Regions from separate parts of the Streptomyces sp. NPDC001828 genome, predicted to be linked through region 1. Evidence: riboswitches for the same ligand, from Rfam matches in the RefSeq annotation. Region 1 holds a riboswitch; the other holds the start of a gene.
The links. A riboswitch is a leader RNA that binds a small molecule or an ion and turns the genes downstream of it on or off. The one in region 1 is predicted to bind cobalamin.

Region 1 (4,204 bases):
GAGGAAGTCCACGATGCCGCGCAGGGCCGCGTTGTCGGTGCCGGTCGCCGCGAGGGCGTAGGCCCCGTCGATGGTCAGTCCGAAGTCGGCGAAGCCGGTGCCGGCGACGTTCTCGTAGAAGTGGCCCTGCTTCAGCCGCGAGCCGTCGGTGAGGTAAGCGGAGCCCTTGGCGAGGTCGGGACCCTCGCCCTTGGCCCACGGAGGCGCCGAGCCGGTGGGGGAGGGACCGGTGGGCTTCGTGCTCGGATCCGTGGACGGCGGGGTCGTCGGGTCCTTGGTGGGCGGAGTGGTGGGCGGGGCCGTCCGTGTGGTGGTGAGGGTCGCCAGGTCGGTCCGCGCGCCCGCGATGACGGCGCCCCAGGTCGGGTAGATCTCCGGGTCGGTCGCGCCTTCGTCGAAGCCGAAGCCGCCGGCCTTCGTCTGCTGCCGGCCGAGCCAGGAGACGGCGGCGTCGGCGCGGGTGGTGTCGCCGAGCAGCCGCAGCGCCTGCGCTGCTTCGCCGGTCGCGGTGACGTCGCCGGTGGTGACGCCGGGATAGGCGCCGAAGGCGCCGGTGGGCAGTTGGGCCGCGCGCAGGTTCTTGCGCGCGCTCGCGACGGCGTCGTCGTGACCGCCCGCGCGCCGGAGGACGACCGTGGCGTACGGGGTGGTGGCCGGGTCGCTGGACGAGCAGGTCTCACCGGCGCGCAGCAGGGTGGGGCCGAAGCCGCCGTCCTTGCACTGATGGGCGGCGATCCGCGCGAGGGCGTCGGCCGGCACCGGGGCGTCGGCCCGCTGGAGTGCGAGGACCGCGAGGGCCTGGGTCGCCACGTCGCCGACCGCCGGGAAGTCGCCCTTGCCGACGCAGTCGGGCAGTGCTTCGGCGGTGCACATGCTCTTGGTGAGGTCACCTAGCAGGTCGTGGCCGCCGAAGGCGTGCGGGTCGTGCTCGGTGCTCTCGGCCAGCAGGGCGAGCAGCGCGGCGCCGGTGGGGCTGGGCGCCTGACCGACACCGTTGAGGTAGGCGAACTCGTCGGTGTGCGCGGCGAGATACGTGGTCATCCGGTCGAGCGCGTCACTCCTGCCGCCTGCCGCGGCGAGGGCGAGCGCCGTGCGCGCTGTCTGGTACAGGTTGGGCGCGGAGCTGCCTTCGTCGTAGATGTGGTCGCCGTCGTGGAGCAGGCCCTTCAGCCAGCCGGCCGCGGCCGTGAGGTTGACCTCGGCGGGCTCGACGACGGGCGGATGGTCGCCCGGGTCGCTCTGGCCCTGAGCGCGTACCTGGGCGGGCGTGAAGGAGGGGCCGCCGCTCGTGCCGTTGGGGTCGGTGGGGCCGAAGACCCACGCCTCGACGGAGCCGTCCTTGGGATGCTGGCTCATCGCGCCCAGCGGGCTGTACGTCCAGTAGTCCTGGCCGGGCGGTGCGATCCAGTAGGACCAGTAGGCCGTGGCCGGAGGCGTGAGCTTGCAGGCGTCCTGATCCGGCGTGGGGTACTGCGTACCCGTATCGAACTTGGCATTTCCGAGGCGGCAGATGAACGCGGGGCCGTCGTGCTCGGTACCGGTCGTCGTGAAGCCCGCCTCGTGCAGCAGGTCGTAGCCGGTGGTCGGGGTGGCGTCACAGCCACGGACGACTCCGCCGCCCCAGTGTCCGAAGTCGACGGCGACGACGGCGCCCTTGACGGATGTGCAGTCGCCCAGGGGATCGGCTGCCGCCGGTGCGGCCCCGGCGAGGAAGGACACCCCGCCACCGACCGTCAGTGCGACCGCGCACAGCGCGGAGGCGAATCTGGCCCGTATGCCTCGGCCTGGTCTGCTGGTGTGTCCCACCGTTACCCCCTGCTTCACCCGCAACGGAGTTCTGCATGGGAGAGGGGCCCCGCCGCTGGAACAGGGGCCGATCCGCACCACACCGTAGTCCGCGACGGCGTCTGTTGCTTGAGTCAGTCCGGGTAATCCGGCTTGTCCGGTGGGTACTTGAGGTACCACCGAATCCACGGTTGCGGGTCAGCGCCGGATTTCGACCGGCTTCCCCCGGAACTGACAAGAGAATCGGGCGGATCAGAACACAAGTCCGGCAAGACAGTCAAGTGGTGGGCAGTCGCGGCAGGTTGGGGTAGCGTCCGGTGCTGCCGCATGGGGGAATCTGGTGCGAATCCAGAGCTGACGCGCAACGGTGTGGACCGGCCGGGGGCCGGGGCGAGCCCGAAGACCCGTACGGCAGTCACATCAAGGAAGTCGACCACGCGCTCGGACGACGGCCTGCTGCCGCGCGCCGGGCGTCCTCGTGCGAGGGGACGGACGCGGCGGACCGGTCGGCGTCCCCTCTCCCCGGGAGTACCCGACATGACCTCCACCCGCGTTTCCCGCCGGGCCCTGCTGACGGCGGCCTGCTCGCTGAGCGCCCTGGCGCTCACGGCCGTGCCCGCCTCCGCCACTTCGTCACCCGCGCAGATAGCCACCGCCAAGACCAACGGCGTGAGCTACCTCAGATCACTTCAGGCGGCCGACGGCTCCTACGCCGGCGCCGGACTCTCCAACGAGTGGGCCTTCTCCGCGTTCGCCGCGGCCGGCACCGCCGCCGTCGACGTCACCCCGGGCGGCGACACCACGAAGAACGCCCGCGCCGTCTACCGCAACCTCCTCGCCACTCCCGCGTGGCCCAGCACCTCGCCGGTCGTGACCGACTACGAACGCGGCATCGTCAACGCCTACTCGGCCGGCATCGACCCGGCCCGCGTCTCGGCGAACCGCAACCTCATCGCGGACACCTACGCGTACTGGCAGAACTCCGCCCCCGGCTACTGGGGTGCGTCGAGCAACTTCAACGGGACCGTGTTCGCGCTGCTCTCGCTCGGCGGCGCCAGGACGCAAGCCGGCGTCCAGCGCATCCCGCAGACGCTCCTCAACGCCTCCGTCACCACCGTACGGGCCAACCAGCACAACGACGGCGGCTGGAACTTCAGCAAGGCCGAGGGCGACCCGACCGCACTCGCCGCGGCCAGTGACATCGACATGACCGGCGCCACCATGGCCTCCCTGTGCGTCTCCGGCGTCCCGGCCACCGACCCCGCCATCACCAAGGCGAAGGGCTTCCTCAAGTCGAAGCTCATCAACACCTCCGGCGCCTTCGACGCCATGTTCGGCGTCAACACCGACTCCAACGGCTGGGCCGTCTCCGGCCTGAACGCCTGCGGCATCAACCCCCAGACCGGTGACTTCCTCACGAAGGCCGGGAAGACCCCCGTGGACTTCCTGATCGCCCAGCAGTTCAAGCCCGGCGGCGGCTTCAAGTACCAGCCCAGCGACACCTCGCCGTCCGCCTATGCCTCCATCGACGGCCTGCGCGCCGTGGTGGGCGGCGGCTTCACGGCGACACCGCCGGTCCCCACCACGACCGGTGCCCCGCAGTGGGTGGCCACCTCCGGCTTCACCACGGGCACCACGTCCAAGCTGGCCCTGACCGTGGACACCGGCAGCTCGCTCAAGGTCTGCTCGGTGGCCGTCACCCCCACCGCCGCGACCCTCACCCTGGGCGCGGTGCTGGACGCGGCGACGAGCGCCGCCACCCCCGCCGGATGTGTCACCTCCGTCACCCCCGGTAGCGGAAGCGGCATCATCACGTCGGTCAACGGGCTTGCGAACAGCGGTAGTTCTACGTGGAAGGCGAGTGTCGACGGCGCCTCGGCCGCTGGCGCCAACCGTGACACCGTGATCAGCCTGGGCGACACGATCTCGCTGCGCTACGGCAGCTGAGCCCGACCACGGCGGCGTGCCCGGCGCCCGGTGCGCAGCGCTGGTAGCCGTGCTTCGGGGCGGGGGCGCCGGTAATCGCGTGGGGATGCGGTGGGGGGCCCGGGGCGGGGTAGGGGGGTGGGTAGGCTCCGGCCGAGATTCCGCTGCGGTGTCTCCTGCCGCGCCGGTCGGGAAAAGTGTGGTGCCTGCCCCTCGGGTCGAGACGATCGCCTCAAGTCGCTGTTTGGTGGCCCGAGTGGGCGGCGACATGGATTACGTGACAGCTCCGGTGTTCCGGCCGCGGCTCAGGGAACTGCTCTCCCGGGGCGAGCGCTTCGTCGTGCTGGACCTGTCGCGGGTCCAGTTCTGTGACTCGGTCGGCCTGGACATGCTGCTGGATGTGTGGCGGCGGGCGGACGGGAGCGGGACGGTGCTGGTCCTTGCGTGTGTGCCCCAGGCGTTGCGGCAGATCTTCCAGGTGACCGGGGCGGAC
Region 2 (4,204 bases), on a different contig from region 1:
CGCGAAGTCCCCGTCCAGCGTCGGGTATCCGCCCTCGCCCCGGCCGTGCCAGGTACCGAGGAAGCCGAGCACGGGCACGAGCAGGGCGTGCGGGGCGGGTGCGGCGTCCGGCTGCGTGGCGTCGGGGTAGGGGTGCTCCGGTGCGGGGTCGAACACGATGTGCGCTCCTGGGGTCGGGGCTGATGCCAGAGGGCAGCCTAGGGCGTCGATCCTCCGCAGGTGCCTGTTGACCATGGAGAACTCCTCCTCAGGGAGGGCACGGCCGGCCGGCGTGGTGGATGTGCGGCACGGGGGCGGCCGCTAGCGTCGAGGGCGAGCATGGACGACGGGGAAAGGTGCACACGGTGGATGTACGGGCGGCGGGCGTACGGACGGTGGCCAGGGCGGCGGCGATCGGGGTGGCGCTGGCGATGACCGTGGGTGCGGCCGGGGCGGCCCCCGCGTCGGCGGCGGGTCCCGGGCGGCTCGACGGGGTGTGGCGGATGGACGGCTACGGCACCCTGGTGACGGTCGCGAACGGCAGGTTCACGACGTATGACACCACCCGCGTCAGCTGCCTGCCGGGTGCGGTCACGGCCCAGCAGGTGGGACGCCCCGGCGCGGGCGGGGCGATCCGGTACGGCGAGGACTCGGTCGCGTCGATGACCTTCACGCCCGATGGCCGGGAGCACGCGGTGCTCGCGCTCGACGACGCGGCCGGCGTACGCCATCTGGCCCGGCTTTCCGCGCTGCCCGAGCGGTGTCGGCAGCCCGCGGCCGAGGGGCCGCTCGCCGTGTTCGACCGGTTCTGGGCGACCTTCGCGGAGAACTATCCGTTCTTCGCCGCGAAGGGCATCAACTGGCAGGCGGTCAGGGACCGTTACCGTCCGCTCATCACGCCGGACACCACCGATGCCCGGCTCCAGCAGATCCTCACCGACATGATGCGTCCGCTCCACGACGCCCACACGGCGCTCGTCCACCAGGGCAGGACCGTCTACTTCGGCCTGCGGCCCGGCACCCGGGTGCCCACCGCGGACCTGCGCACCCGCGCCGCGGCGAACGTCGAACGCCAACTCGTCGCCCCGGCAAGGACCTTCGGGCAGGGCAAGCTGGTGGTGGGTGAACTGCCGGGCGGCGTCGGCTATTTGAGGGTCGACTCCTTCGACGGGTACGTGGAGAGCGGCAGCTTCCAGGACCAGGTGGCCGAGCTCGACCGTGCCCTGGACGCGCTGCTCCCCCGCGACGCGGCGCGGGGCGCCGGTCCGCTGCGCGGCCTGGTGATCGACGTCCGGCTCAACGGCGGCGGGTCCGACGCGCTCGGGCTGCGGATCGCCTCGCGCCTCACCGACCGGGCGTACACCGCGTACCGCAAGGTGGCCCGCGACGACCCCGACGACCCGGCCCGCTTCACCCGGCCCCAGCCGATCGTCGTCCACCCGGCGGCGGCACCGCGCTGGACCGGGCCGGTCGCGCTGCTCACCAGTGGCAGCTCGGTCAGCGCGGCCGAGACGTTCGCGCAGGCGCTCATGGGCCGCGCCCCCGAGGTGACGCGCATCGGCGAGAACACCCAGGGGGTCTTCTCCGACGTGATGTTCCGGCCACTGGCCAAGGACTGGGCGGTGATCCTGCCCAACGAGAAGTACCTCGACGAGCACGGCCGCACCTTCGACGGCTCCGGCGTCCCGCCCCGGCTGCGCACCCCCGTCTTCACCGAGGACGACCTCGCCCACGGGCGCGACTCCGCGCTGACCCTGGCCCGGCAGGTGCTCACCCCGTCGTGACGTGCCGCACCTCACCGTCCGGTGGGCGAGAACGCGGTTTCCGGGGCGGCGGTCGAGGATCTAGGCTGGCGGTGCAGCTGGTTCGCCCCGTCCGCCAGACGGGATGCGTCGTAAGAGGGAACCCGGTGGGAATCCGGGACTGCCCCGCAGCGGTGAGTGGGAACGACCGCCGTCATACGCACTGGATCCGACCGGGTCCGGGAAGCGACGGCCAGTAGGTGCCCCGTCAGTGACGAGGCGCGCCCGCGAGTCCGAAGACCTGCCACTGCCCGTGGGTGACCGTTCGCCCCCGGAGATTCCGGTGACCTCGAGGGCGGGTCGGCGTACGCACCGCAGGCGGCCCCCCGGCCGTGCTCCCGGTCGTCGTCCCTTCGTGTCCTTCGTCCCGTCCCGGGATCGCTCCATGGAAGAGCTCGCGAAGGAGAGTCTCGTGACCACGAAGTCCGCAGCCGCGGCACACGCCACCCTGTACGGCTACCCCCGCCAAGGCCCGAACCGGGAACTGAAGAAGGCGATCGAGGGCTACTGGAAGGGCCGCGTCGACGCCGCCGGGCTCAGGCGGACCGCCGCCCAACTGCGCTCGGCGGTCTGGCAACAGCTCACCCACGCCGGCATCCACGAGGTCCCGACCGGTGACTTCTCGTACTACGACCACGTCCTGGACACCAGCGTCATGGTCGGCGCGGTCCCCGAGCGGCACCGGGCGGCCTTCGCGGCCGACGCCCTGGACGGGTACTTCGCCATGGCGCGCGGCACCCAGGACGTGGCGCCGCTCGAAATGACCAAGTGGTTCGACACCAACTACCACTATCTGGTGCCGGAGTTGGGGCCCGACACGGTCTTCACCCCCGACTCCTCCCAGCAGGTCGGGCAGCTGAAGGAGGCGCTCGTGCTCGGTCTGTCCGCGCGGCCCGTGCTCGTGGGCCCGGTGACCTATCTGCTGCTCGCCAAGCCCGCGCCCGGTGTGGCGGCCGACTTCGAACCGCTGACCCTGCTCGACCGTCTGCTGCCGGTGTACGCGCGGGTGCTCGCCGATCTGCGCGCGGCCGGCGCCCAGTGGGTGCAGCTCGACGAGCCCGCGCTCGTCCAGGACCGCACCCCCGCCGAACTCAACGCGGCGGCCCGCGCCTACCGCGAGCTCGGCGCCCTCACCGACCGCCCCAAGCTCCTGGTCGCCTCCTACTTCGACCGGCTCGGCGAGGCCCTGCCGGTGCTCGCGAAGGCTCCGGTCGACGGGCTCGCCCTGGACTTCACCGGGCCCGCCGCGGGCAACCTGGCGGACCTCGCGGCGGCGGGCGGGCTGCCCGGCAAGCGGCTCGTCGCGGGTGTCGTGGACGGGCGCAACGTGTGGATCAACGACCTGGAGAGGTCGCTCTCCACCCTGGCCACCCTGCTCGGCCTGGCCGACCGCGTGGACGTGGCTCCCTCCTGCTCGCTGCTCCATGTGCCCCTCGACGCGGCCGCCGAGCGCGGCATCGATCCGCAGATCGCCCGCTGGCTCGCGTTCGCCCGCCAGAAGACGACCGAGGTCACCACGCTGGCCCGCGCCCTGTCCGGGGGCACCGGCACCATCACGGCCGAACTGGCCGCCAACCGGGCCGACCTGGCCTCGCGCGCGAGCTCCGCGATCACCCATGATCCGGCCGTGCGCGCCAGGGCCGCCGCCGTCACCGAGGCCGACTCCCGCCGCGCCCAGCCGTACCCCGAGCGGGCCGCCGCCCAGCGGGCCCAGCTGCGCCTGCCCGCGCTGCCCACCACGACGATCGGCTCGTTCCCGCAGACCGGTGAACTGCGCACCGCCCGGGCCGACTTGCGCGCCGGGCGGATCGCCGAGGCGGCGTACGAGGAGCGGATCGAGGCCGAGATCCGCGAGGTGATCTCCTTCCAGGAGAAGACGGGCATCGACGTCCTGGTGCACGGTGAACCCGAGCGCAACGACATGGTCCAGTACTTCGCCGAGCAGCTCACCGGCTACCTCGCGACCCAGCACGGCTGGGTGCAGTCGTACGGCACCCGCTATGTCCGCCCGCCGGTCCTCGCCGGGGACATCTCCCGACCCGAGGCGATGACGGTCCGCTGGACGGCGTACGCGCAGGCGCTCACCGACCGCCCGGTCAAGGGCATGCTCACCGGGCCCGTCACCATGCTCGCCTGGTCCTTCGTGCGGGACGACCAGCCGCTCGGCGAGACCGCCCGCCAGGTCGCCCTCGCCCTGCGGGACGAGGTCAACGACCTTGAGCGGAACGGGACTTCGGTCATCCAGGTCGATGAGCCGGCGCTGCGGGAGACCTTGCCGCTGCGCGCGGCCGACCGGCCCGCGTACCTCGCCTGGGCCACCGAGGCGTTCCGTCTGACGACCTGCGGGGTGCGGCCGGACACGCAGATCCACACCCACATGTGCTACGCCGAGTTCGGCGAGATCCTGGCCGCCATCGACGACC

Region 2: another riboswitch for cobalamin. It lies ahead of metE (5-methyltetrahydropteroyltriglutamate--homocysteine S-methyltransferase); the one in region 1 lies ahead of ACFYZA_RS23155 (prenyltransferase/squalene oxidase repeat-containing protein).

What each region holds. Positions count from the first base shown of each region.
Region 1 covers NZ_JBIATV010000008.1:241,541-245,744, forward strand. The annotation lists gene ACFYZA_RS23155 (prenyltransferase/squalene oxidase repeat-containing protein) at 1-1,806, opposite strand, end outside; cobalamin riboswitch at 1,906-2,063, opposite strand; cobalamin riboswitch at 2,116-2,191, shown strand; gene ACFYZA_RS23160 (hypothetical protein) at 2,323-3,732, shown strand; gene ACFYZA_RS23165 (STAS domain-containing protein) at 3,818-4,204, shown strand, end outside.
Region 2 covers NZ_JBIATV010000011.1:86,642-90,845, forward strand. The annotation lists gene ACFYZA_RS27730 (FABP family protein) at 1-156, opposite strand, end outside; gene ACFYZA_RS27735 (S41 family peptidase) at 345-1,763, shown strand; cobalamin riboswitch at 1,825-2,045, shown strand; gene metE (5-methyltetrahydropteroyltriglutamate--homocysteine S-methyltransferase) at 2,194-4,204, shown strand, end outside.